2 regions of the Salibacterium lacus genome follow, and region 2 is predicted to be linked to the other one. Evidence: predicted binding sites of a transcription regulator. Region 2 holds the regulator's gene; the other holds the start of a gene.
What was found. Region 2 encodes CtsR, which represses protease genes until heat stress. Its sites were predicted from a motif close to ATGGTCAATAAAGGTCAAACA; they were not measured.
Positions count from the first base shown of each region.

Region 1: the regulator CtsR is predicted to act here: its motif matches at 3,579-3,599, upstream of ACFSUB_RS17060 (ATP-dependent Clp protease ATP-binding subunit).

Region 1 is NZ_JBHUML010000006.1:247,788-253,835, forward strand. It holds gene pta (phosphate acetyltransferase) at 1-161, opposite strand, end outside; gene ACFSUB_RS17040 (oxidoreductase) at 544-1,362, shown strand; gene hemQ (hydrogen peroxide-dependent heme synthase) at 1,466-2,215, shown strand; gene ACFSUB_RS17050 (cell wall hydrolase) at 2,467-2,892, shown strand; gene gerQ (spore coat protein GerQ) at 2,917-3,357, shown strand; gene ACFSUB_RS17060 (ATP-dependent Clp protease ATP-binding subunit) at 3,703-5,856, shown strand.
Region 2 is NZ_JBHUML010000008.1:52,836-58,883, forward strand. It holds gene radA (DNA repair protein RadA) at 1-134, opposite strand, end outside; gene clpC (ATP-dependent protease ATP-binding subunit ClpC) at 242-2,698, opposite strand; gene ACFSUB_RS17915 (protein arginine kinase) at 2,726-3,805, opposite strand; gene ACFSUB_RS17920 (UvrB/UvrC motif-containing protein) at 3,805-4,350, opposite strand; gene ACFSUB_RS17925 (CtsR family transcriptional regulator) at 4,378-4,842, opposite strand; gene ACFSUB_RS17930 (MgtC/SapB family protein) at 4,949-5,650, opposite strand.

The DNA.
Region 1 (6,048 bases), on a different contig from region 2:
TGTACTTCTTCTCTATTTCCGATCATAACCGGACGCACCATGTCATCGGCCGCCAGTTTTGCAGCTGCTTCGATGATTCGATCATCGTCTCCCTCTGGAAATACAATGGAAGGATATGAAGCTTTCACCTGGCTTTTGACCATCTCAAACAGATCGCTCACAGCCAATTCCTCCTTTAATCACACAATTCCCCTGTTCCTGTTCCTTTAATCATTACGTTTATTATAACCTGTCTTTAGGTAAACTACATGTTTTATGAAAACTCGTCACTTATTTTTCATTCACAAGCATACTCCAGTGCATCTAAAAAATAAACCCTGAGGCTTAAAATAATAAAAATAGAAATTTTCTAACCAGTATGCGCTTGCAATCCCCGCCAAATCAAACGTTTACACACTTATACAGGAAATGTTTCACGTGAAACATTTCTTCCAGTAGAACGTGATACTGCTTTTTTTCCTACGAAAAACCTACAATGAATCATCCGACTCTGTATCATACTAAAACAATACGCACTCTCTTTAACAGGAAAGGAAGATAAACATGGAAAAGCAGTGGTGGCTCAAGCCTCTTCCCCTTCAGCATATTACGCTGCAGACGAGAATCATCATGGAGGTGAACCATGAATCATTCACTAATAGGGATGTCCCCTATCCCGCCAGCTTTCTCGCTGCCGGAAACATCGATTCTTCCTCTCTGGAGCGCTGGAAAGATGCGATTCATACCGTTCATAAGGAAGAGAAATCAATTTTTCTTCAGCTCGAGGCTGAAGGGGACGAGTTCCATACCGCCTCACGCAACACAGCCCTGCATGACATCCACCACATGATTCAAATTTATGCCGATAAAGCTGCTAAAGCGGAACAAGCAGGTTTTGATGGAGTAGAAATCCCGGGAACGAAAGGCTCCGTTATTCATTCTTTTGTATCCCGCAAGTCTAATGAACGAACCGGAAATTGGGGAGGTTCCCTAAACGACCGTCTTCACTTTCCTCTTGCTGTGGCAAGACATGTACGGGAATATACCAGATCGGATTTTCCCCTTTTCTTCAGGCTTCCTTCTGTGACAGATACCGATGCAGCAGAGGAACTTGCTATGATGGCGCGGCAGCTGGAAGCTTCCGGTGTAGATTTATTTCATATTGGAAGTGAAACAGATAACCGTTCCACTAAAACATCTCTTCAGAACATCCTGCACACCGCTTCCTCTGTCAAAAATACCGTTTCCGTACCTGTTATTATCTCCACCGGTACCACAGAGGCAGTAACCTCCACCCAGCTGAAGGAAAAAAATCCTTTCGACGGCATTTCCGTACACGAAGGAAATGAAAGTTGGAAGCGCTTGTTTTTGTCTGAAACATGACAGTTTCATGGAAAGAGGCTCCCAGGCGGCGCTCGTTTTTTTCGTATCGTTCCATTCATGGTATAGTATAAACAATGGATACTTTTCAAAGGAGTGATACATAATGAGTGAACCTTCTCAAACGCTGGATGGCTGGTTCTGCCTGCATGATCTCCGAAAAATGGATTGGGCAGCCTGGCGCCGGGTACCGGATGAAGAACGCCGCAGCATCGTTCAGGAATTTGTGGATATGGTGAATACATGGAAGGCTGTAGAAGAGGAAGAAACCGGGAGTTATGCTCTTTATACAGTGGTCGGTCATAAAGCTGATTTCATCATGGTCAATCTCCGTGACTCCATGAACGATCTGGACCGCATCGAACAGGAATTTAACAAACTCCGTATCGCCGACTATACGACACAGACCTACTCGTATGTCTCTGTTGTGGAACAAGGGAACTACACCCCGCCAAAAGACGGCAGTGATCCGCTCGACAACCCGAATATGCGGGCAAGGGTCTACCCTGTTCTGCCGAAATGGAATCATATCTGCTTCTATCCAATGGATAAAAAGCGCGAAGGTGAGGATAATTGGTATTCCCTTCCCCTTGAAGAACGGGTTGAATTAATGAAAGCCCACGGAAAAACCGGACGGAAATACGCCGGTGAAATCAAACAGATTATTTCCGGGTCCACCGGTCTTGATGACTGGGAATGGGGCGTTACTCTGTTTGCCCATGACGCCCTGCAGTTCAAAAAACTCATTTATGAAATGCGCTTTGATGAAGTCTCCGCCCGCTACGGAAAATTCGGTGCCTTTTACGTCGGCAACCTTCTGGAACCGGATCAGGCACAGCTGTTTTTTGATATGTAAGAAGCAACAGACGAAACAGTCCAAGCTGCCCCGGTATACGGGGCAGCTCTTTTTAGCTGCAGTGCCGTCTTTTTAAGAATTTCGGCTCTTTTTATACATAATCCTGTTTTCCCGTTCATATCGTAGAGTAGATAATGCTGCAGTAAAAGTCCAGGCGTTCCTGTGCAGGGGCGCTTGGCCAGGTACTGCAGCCAGCTCCAGGAAACCCCACCATTTATACTTTCCTGATTACCAAGAAACGGGGTGATTTCATCGCTGTTATCAAAGCGCCGACCGAAGATCTAAAAATGATGGCCCGTCTGATGCGGGCTGAAGCCGAAGGTGAAGGTAAGCTGGGTATGCTCCTGGCGGGTAATGTGATGGTGAACCGGGTGTATGCCCATTGCCTGGATTTTCAAAACATCCGATCCATTCCGCAGATGGTCTACCAATCCCCAGGTGGATTTGAAGCGGTACAGGAAAGCTATTTCTACCAGCGGGCACGAAGTCAGGATATACGATTGGCCCGCCGACTTGTCCAGGGGCAGCGGTTCTCGCCTGCCGAAAATTCATTATGGTTTTACCGCCCGCAGGGAGACTGTCCGGCGGAATGGTTCGGCCAGCCGAATGTCGGTCGATACAAAGCCCACTGTTTCTTTTCTCCAACCTATGCAGACTGTTCCGAAGTGTATCGGTAATTCCAATCTGAAGGAGGACCTTTCGTGTACAATTATTATCCATGGTATCCTGCCCAGCAGTCCGGAGCCTGGTATCCGTACAGCCCGGATATGGGAATGAACCGTCAGAACAATAATGGCAGCGGCATGATGAACGGTGGTATGATGAATGGCAGTACCATGAACGGCGGTGCAATGAACGGCGGCGGACTGCCGATGGAGCAGTCCTATATCGAAAACATCCTTCGGCTCAACAGTGGCAAACCAGCTTCGGTGTATATGACCTTTGAAGGAAACCCCGATTGGCAGTCGATGGTCTTCCGCGGCATTATTGAAGAAGCCGGGCGCGACCATATTGTACTTAGAGACCCCGACAGTGGAAAATGGTATCTGCTCTTGATGGTCTATCTCGATTACGTCGTATTCGATGAAGAAATCAATTACCAGTACCCCTATAACGGGCAGAATCCCTCCCCTAATGGTTGAAGATGTTTAAACCACTTGAACATGTGCAATATATACCAATAGACAACAGGCAGTGCGTGAATTCAACATGCACTGCCCTTTTTGTCTTTATGACAAAAAAACGGAAAGTGCCTGACACCCGCTTGCGAAACTACCAGAAGGCACGGCCTATTTTTTACCCCAAAAAAAATCCAGGCATTCCTCTTGAAAGTCAAAGATGGTCAGTGTACAATATGATTTACAAGGTCAAAGATAGTCAAAGTCAAAGCAGATGATTTGAAACACTACAACCAAGGCGTTATCATGCCAATCAAGATAAATAATCAACGACCAGACAGTTTTAATGAATAAAGGAGGACACAAATAATGAGAAGATGTGAATATTGCCAACAGCGCCCGGCGCGCATTGAGTTGAACATGAACATCAACGGCTACCAGCAGAAAATGAATTTGTGCGATATATGCTACCATGAAGTACGTAATGAAATGAAACAGCCTTCCAACTTCGGAGGCGGACAGTCTTCTGCATTTGATCAATTCTTCCAGAACATGATGGGAGGACAGCAGCAGATGAACGGCGCCCAGGAACAGGGTGGACAAGCTCAGCAGGGCGGCGGAAACGGCGGTCTTTTGGATGACCTTGGGAAAAACCTTTCCGATGCTGCCCGCGCCGGCATGATCGATCCGGTCATCGGCCGTGAGACAGAGGTGGAACGTGTTATTGAGACACTGAACCGCCGCAACAAGAATAACCCGGTGCTGATCGGGGAAGCCGGTGTCGGTAAAACCGCCATCGCCGAAGGACTCGCCCTCCGGATTACCGAAGGCGATGTACCAAACAAACTGAAAAACAAAGATATCTACCTGCTTGATGTTTCTTCCCTCGTCGCCAATACCGGTGTACGCGGACAATTCGAAGAAAAAATGAAGCAGCTTCTAAAAGAACTGCAGGAACGTAAAAACGTCATCGTCTTTATCGACGAAGTTCATCAGATTGTCGGAGCCGGCTCTGCCGAAGGGTCATCAGACGCAGGCAACATCATGAAACCAGCCCTCGCACGCGGCGAAATTCAGGTCATCGGTGCCACAACACTGAATGAGTACCGTAAAATTGAAAAAGATGCTGCGCTTGAACGCAGATTCCAGCCGGTTATGGTGAACGAACCAACCCTGGAAGACTCCGTCAGCATTTTGAAAGGCCTGCAGAATAATTACGAAAAGTACCATCAGGTTTCCTATACGGAAGAGGCACTGGAAGCGTGTGTAAACCTGTCAAACCGCTATATTCAGGACCGTTTCCTGCCGGACAAAGCCATCGACCTGCTCGATGAAGCCGGCTCGAAAATCAACCTGATTCACAGCGACGATGACGAACAGGAACTGCGCAGCCGTATCGAACAGACTGCCGCAGACAAAGAGAAAGCCACTCAGCAGGAAGACTATGAACGGGCAGCCCAGCTCCGCGATGAAGAAGCCAAGCTGCAAAAACAGCTTGAAGAATCCGAAGGCGGCAGTGATATCTCCAATCGCAACGCTTACGTGGATGTCGACACCATTCAGCAGATTGTAGAAAATAAAACCGGCATCCCGGTCCGTCGTCTGCAAAGAGATGAACAGCAGAAGATGAAAGACCTGCCGGAACGGCTCCGCGCAAGCGTCATCGGGCAGGATGAAGCAGTCAGCAAAGTCGCCCGCTCCATCCGCCGTAACCGCGCCGGACTGCGCAGAGGCACACGCCCAATCGGTTCCTTCCTGTTTGTCGGACCGACCGGCGTCGGAAAAACCGAGCTGTCCAAGTCTCTTGCCAGAGAAATGTTTGGCGACAGTGAAGCGATGATCCGTCTTGATATGAGTGAGTATATGGAAAAACACTCTATCTCCAAACTCGTCGGTTCGCCGCCTGGATACGTAGGACATGACGAAGCAGGACAGCTGACCGAAAAAGTGCGCCGTCAGCCGTACAGCATCATTCTGCTCGACGAAATCGAAAAAGCGCACCCCGACGTGCAGCACATGTTCCTGCAGATCATGGAAGACGGCCGTCTGACCGACAGCCAGGGCCGTACCGTGAGCTTTAAAGACACGGTGCTCATCATGACATCCAACGCCGGCTCCAACGTGAAACACGTCACCGTCGGCTTTGGAAACGAAGATGCGGTAGAACCACGCTTGATGGAATCCCTGTCGGACTACTTCAAGCCCGAATTCCTGAACCGGTTTGACAGCATCGTGTCCTTTGAAGAACTGAAGAAAGAAGACCTTGTTACCATCGTGGATCTCATGCTTGAAGACATTGTCGACGCAGCCAAGGATCAGAATCTCAACGTCACCATCTCTCAGGAAGCCAAAGAGATGCTGGCCGAAGAAGGATATGACCCGGCATTCGGTGCCAGACCGCTGCGCCGCGTCATTGAAGAAAAAGTCGAAGACGGCATCGCCGACCTGATGCTCGAAGAAGAAAACATCGAAAACATCCAGGTCAACGTCGAAGACAACGACATCTCCGTCGTTAAAGCATAAATCAGACAAAGAAACAAAAAAGCCATGGACTCACCTCCCCGCGGGATGTGCGTGTCCATGGCTTTTTTTGTGATGGTTTCTGTTTTCTCTGGTAAAGCACCCTGCATCATATAACTTTTCCATGGTTTCTTTTCACAGCCTGATCGCATTAATCGGAAACAGTGGAAAAGCTTTCGAACGTCAGCCCTGAAT
Region 2 (6,048 bases):
CCGGAACTGTTTGCGGATGTCTCCATTTCCTCAACGAGTGTGTTCCATTCGCCGCATCCCGGACAGCGCCCCATCCATTTCTGTGATTCATACCCGCAGTCCTGACAGACAAATTTCGATTTTTGTTTTGGCATCAAGCGTCCCCCGCTTTATGTTCGAGTTCATTTTTGATATAAAACAGCTGTTCGCAAAAGGCCTGAGCCTTTTACAAACAGCTGATGCTATTCAGATATACTGTCTTTTACGTTTTGGCTCCGGATTTCGTTTCAACAACGTACTCTCCGTCTTTTACATCGATATATGCTGTGTCTCCGTCTTTAATCGAACCGCGGAGGAGTTCTTCAGAAAGACGGTCTTCCACCTGGCGCTGCAGGGCGCGGCGCAGTGGACGTGCTCCGTATTCCGGATCAAAACCTTCGTCTGCGATTTTGTTCTTGGCCGCCTCACTGAGGTCAAAGTCAATACCCTGCTCTGACAGCCGTTTTTTCAGCTGTTCGGCCATCAGACCAACAATTTCTTTGATGTGATGCTTCTCGAGACTGTGGAAGACGATGATTTCATCCAGACGGTTCAAAAACTCCGGCCGGAACGTATTTTTCAGTTCGCCCATCACTTTATCCCGCATGTCTTTGAAGTTTTCCCCTTCATCAGTATTGGTGGTAAAACCTGCATAGTTATTTTTGCGGAGCAGGTTGGCACCTACGTTTGAAGTCATAATGATGGCCGTGTTTCTGAAATCCACGCGGCGGCCTTTCGAATCTGTCAGGAAACCGTCTTCGAGAACCTGCAGGAGGATGTTAAAGACTTCCGGATGGGCCTTTTCCACCTCGTCGAGCAGAATCACAGAGTACGGATTACGGCGGACTTTTTCTGTAAGCTGACCGCCTTCTTCAAATCCTACATATCCCGGCGGGGAACCAACCAGGCGGCTGGTGGCATGACGTTCCATGAATTCAGACATGTCAATGCGGATGATGGATTCTTCATCTCCAAACAGCGTTTCTGCGACAGCTCGTGCCAGTTCTGTTTTACCAACACCGGTTGGTCCAAGGAATATGAAGGAACCGATAGGGCGTTTAGGATCCTTCAGCCCGGCACGGGCACGGCGCACAGCCTGGGACAGGGATTTCACTGCTTCATCCTGGCCTATGACACGGTTATGCAGAATCTCTTCCATACGAAGGAGCCGTTCGGTTTCTTCTTCGGCAATTTTTGAAACTGGAATGCCGGTCCAGCTTGCTACAACCTGGGCGATATCTTCGGCTGTCACTTCTGTATTTTCCTGACCCTGCTTTTCTTTCCACTCGTCTTTCATATTCTCGACTTCTTCGCGCAGACGCTGTTCGCTGTCACGGAGCGAAGCCGCTTTTTCAAATTCCTGGCTCTGGACGGATGCATCTTTTTCCTTGCGGGTCTCTTCCAGCTTTTGTTCCAGCTCTTTCAAGTTAGGCGGAGCTGTGTAAGAGCGGAGTCTTACTTTTGAACCTGCTTCATCAATCAAGTCAATGGCTTTGTCCGGAAGGAAACGGTCGGAAATGTAACGGTCCGAGAGTTTAACAGCTTCCTCGATGGAAGCATCCGGAATGGTGACACGGTGATGGGCTTCATAGCGGTCGCGAAGTCCGGCAAGAATCTGAATCGACTCTTCCGTGGTTGGTTCATCCACTTGAATCGGCTGAAAACGGCGCTCCAGCGCTGCGTCTTTTTCGATATACTTCCGGTATTCATCGAGCGTGGTAGCACCGATGCACTGCAGCTCACCTCTGGCAAGTGACGGCTTCAGAATGTTGGAGGCGTCAATGGCCCCTTCTGCACCGCCGGCTCCGATAAGGGTGTGAAGTTCGTCAATAAAGAGGATGACATTACCGGCCTGCCGGATTTCTTCCATCACTTTTTTCAGCCGGTCTTCGAATTCACCACGGTATTTGGTCCCGGCGACGACCGTACCCATATCAAGTGTCATAACCCGCTTGCTGCGGAGAATTTCCGGAACTTCATTGAAAATAATAGACTGTGCCAGACCTTCGGCAACTGCCGTTTTACCGACGCCGGGTTCACCGATAAGTACCGGGTTGTTTTTCGTCCGGCGGCTCAGCACCTGAATGACACGTTCAATTTCATTGCCCCGTCCGATGACCGGATCAAGCCCCTCTTCTTTCGCCACAGCGGTCAGGTCGCGGGCAAGACTGTCCAGTGTAGGAGTGCTGGCATTGGAGTTCCCGCCGGCGGCCGCAGCCTGCTGCTGGTTACCACCGGAGGATTCATTATTGCCAAGCAGCTGAAGAACCTGCTGGCGTGCTTTGTTCAGGCTGACACCTAAATTATTCAGCACTCTGGCTGCAACACCCTCTCCTTCCCGGATTAAACCGAGAAGAATGTGCTCTGTTCCTACATAGGAATGACCGAGCTTTCTTGCTTCATCCATCGACAGTTCAATAACTTTTTTGGCTCTCGGCGTGTAATGAATCGTTTTCGACCCTTCCTGGCCGGTGCCGATCAGTGATTCCACTTCTTTTTGAATCTGGTCCGAACCGAGGTTCAACGCCTGCAGTGCTTTGGCTGCGATACCCTCTCCCTCCCGGATTAAACCGAGAAGAACGTGTTCTGTGCCTATATTATTATGGCCAAGCCGGATAGCTTCTTCCTGCGCAAGCGCCAGCACTTTTTGAGCTCTTTCTGTAAAACGTCCAAACATCATCTATGCGCACCTCCACTTTTAAATAACTTACTCACCGTTTTGTTTCTCCAGTTCCATTCTCTCACGAATCAGCGCTGCACGTCTTACGTCACGCTCATCCGCCCGCAGTTCTTTTTCAGCGTACTGCTGGAGAAATCCCGGCTGCGTCAAAATCATTAACTCATTCAGGATATTACCCGAAATTCCCTTGATTAAATCAAGATCAATACCAAGACGAACATCTGACAGTCTTTCCGTTGCCTCTTTAGATTCCATAATCCGGCTGTTTTTCAAGATGCCAAAGGAACGGAACACTTTATCTTCCATGTACGTCCTGGACGAACGCATCAATGCATCTCTTGCCATCCGTTCCTGGCGGATAATCTGCGTTACAACGCCTTTCAGATCTTCAACAATATCTTCTTCCGGTTTTCCAAGCGTCATTTGATTGGATATCTGAAAAAGATTCCCCCGGGCTTCGCTCCCTTCTCCGTAAATTCCGCGAACGACAAGCCCCAGCTGGTGAATGGCAGGTAAAATTCGATTCAGCTGCCGCGTCATCACCAGAGCCGGCAGATGCATCATGACCGATGCTCTCATGCCGGTTCCGACATTGGTCGGGCAGCTTGTTAAGTACCCCCGCTTTTCATCAAAGGCATATGTTATTTTTTCTTCGGTCCAGTCATCCAGTTTATTGGAAAAGTCAAGTCCTTCACTCAGCTGAAAACCGCGGAAGAGGCTCTGCATCCGTATATGGTCTTCTTCATTCAGCATGATGCTTACCGACTCATCCGGACTGAGCATGACAGCACCGGATTGAGAGCGCTCCGCCAGATACGGACTGATTAAATGCTTTTCCACCAGTACTTTTTTTTCGTTGGAATTCAAATCGTCCATGTTCAGTCGTTCCAAAGAACTTCCGGCCTGCAGCTGGATCGATGAAAACTCCCCGGCTGTATGATCCAATACTGCTTCGGCCGTCTCCGGAGAAGCAAAAACAGGGAAGGGATAATGTTCCATGTTCCGGGCAAGGCGGATTCTCGTGCTCAATACAATATCACTGTCCGGCCCCGTTCCGCTTTTCATCCACGGGCTGATCGCTTCGGAAATAAAACGCTGCAGTGACATCAGGCATCCTCCTCCCTGTTCTGCATTTTTCTTTCCAGTTCGCGGATATGGTCGCGCAGCTGCGCCGCTTCTTCAAACTCTTCCTGATCTATGCTTGTGCGCAGTTCTTCGCGGAGCTGTTCCATTTCGCGCTGCACCTTCATGTTTCCACCTGCCCGCTTCGGAATTTTTCCGTTGTGGCGGTAATTTCCACTATGTGCACGTTTTAATATCGGATCCAGTTTTGTTCCAAATGCCTGATAACACTTGGCACATCCAAACCGCCCTGTCCTGGCAAAACGTTCATACGTTAAACCACACCGGTCGCAGACAGGCTGCTTTGGTTCCTCTGTTTCCTGGGGCTTCCATCCATTGTTTCCAGATACATGCTCAACATTCAACAGACCGGATAATAATTCATGAATAGAATAACTGTTCGATCCCGGAATCTGTTCTCCTTTATTCCGGGCGCATTCATCGCACAAATGCATTTCTGCCTTTTTTCCGTTTATGATTTTGGTGAAATGCAGAGCAGCCTGGCGTGTCTGACATTCTTGACAAAGCAATTCCTTCGTCCTCCCTCCCCGTCCATTCTATTGATACCGCAGACTCTGCAGCATGGCTTTTAACATTTTCGCACGAAGCCAATCCCGCTCTTCTGCGTATTTCAACGATAGAACATTCCGGTCCAGAACGGATGCCATCACATTTGCCTCCCGCCTGGATACAGCACTCTCTTCATACAGGCGCATTATAATACTTTCTGATGTCACCTGATCAATTCCTCCATCAATCAGCATCAGCAGTTGATTAATCAGTTCGGCGTGATCGTCCACCTTTACTTTTGTAATACGAATGTACCCCCCGCCGCCCCTTTTGCTTTCCACAATATATCCTTTTTCATTCGTGAATCTGGTGCTTATCACATAATTAATCTGGGACGGTACACATTCAAAACGCTTCGCCAATTCACTTCGCTTTATTTCAATTAAATCCTTCTCGCTTTGAGTAAGAATCTGCTTTAAATATTTTTCAATACCATCTGAAATATTACGCAAAAGGGCCAGCCTCCTTCCCTTTCTATATCTATTTTGAACTACTGACTTTGACTATCTTTGACTTTCATCATAATACAAAAAAACAAAAAAATCAAGCGCCGCCCCATTACATAACCATTTCCACTTTCTGCACGCCGTTTATTCTGATTAACTGATCATAGAGGTCAGCCTGATTTGTATCCGGAGGACTTTCCATATCAAAAGCAAAAGATACATTCTCTTCCTGCCCGCCCTCTTCCGTGCTCCCGGTTATGTTTTTCACCGGAATATTCTGTTCTTCAAATACTTTGATAATTTCAGATAAGGACGTATCACCGCTTTTCAGTGTAACCTCCACCCTTTTGCGGGTTGGTTTATCCTGAAATAACCGTTCGATGTTGTGGAGAAACAGCAGACTCAACAAAACAATGACAGTTGTTAAAAGTGCAGCGAAATACATGCCGGCTCCTGCCGCTAATCCTATAGAAGCCACCACCCAGATAGATGCTGCCGTGGTTAAACCTTTCACTGATGCTCCCTGCACGATGATTGTCCCTGCCCCTAAAAATCCAACACCGCTTATAACATAGGAAGCCAGACGGGAAGGATCATAAGCAGATATATCAGGATTTTCCTGCAGGTAAGGCTGAAACCCAAACAACGCCATAACCATTGCCAGACAGGCCCCTGTGCCTACAAGCAGGTGCGTTCGAAATCCAGCCGGGTGCCTTTTATACTCGCGCTCTGCACCAATAAGACCAGCCAGAGCTGCAGCACATAAAATCCGCCCCATAATCACGTAAGATTCCTGCGTAATAAATGCATCCATAAAGCGCCTCCTTTTTTATATAACTTCCAAGCCGCGTACAGACACGTTTTAAAAATCATACCATATCCAACCGTTTCCCATAACACCCTTCTCGTAATCTTAATAATACATCGGCTTTGGAGGGCGATTGGTCGATAAACAGTGGCTGAAGGCCGTTTCCGGATAGATGCACCGCTTAATTGGTCGGTAGAAACAGTCTAACAACCATCTCTGTCCCGGCTCCGGTAAGGGATTAGCTCCCGGGACAAGTTTATCGACCAATTCGAGCAGCTGCTGAATCACAAGGTGGCCCTTTCCACCATGTCGGGTATCGTCACGGGCCCAGTCATCCGCCGTACCCCATCCGCAGGACATTGCTGCACGGTGCGTACCGTCTTTTTTTATTGGCACTACGGGGG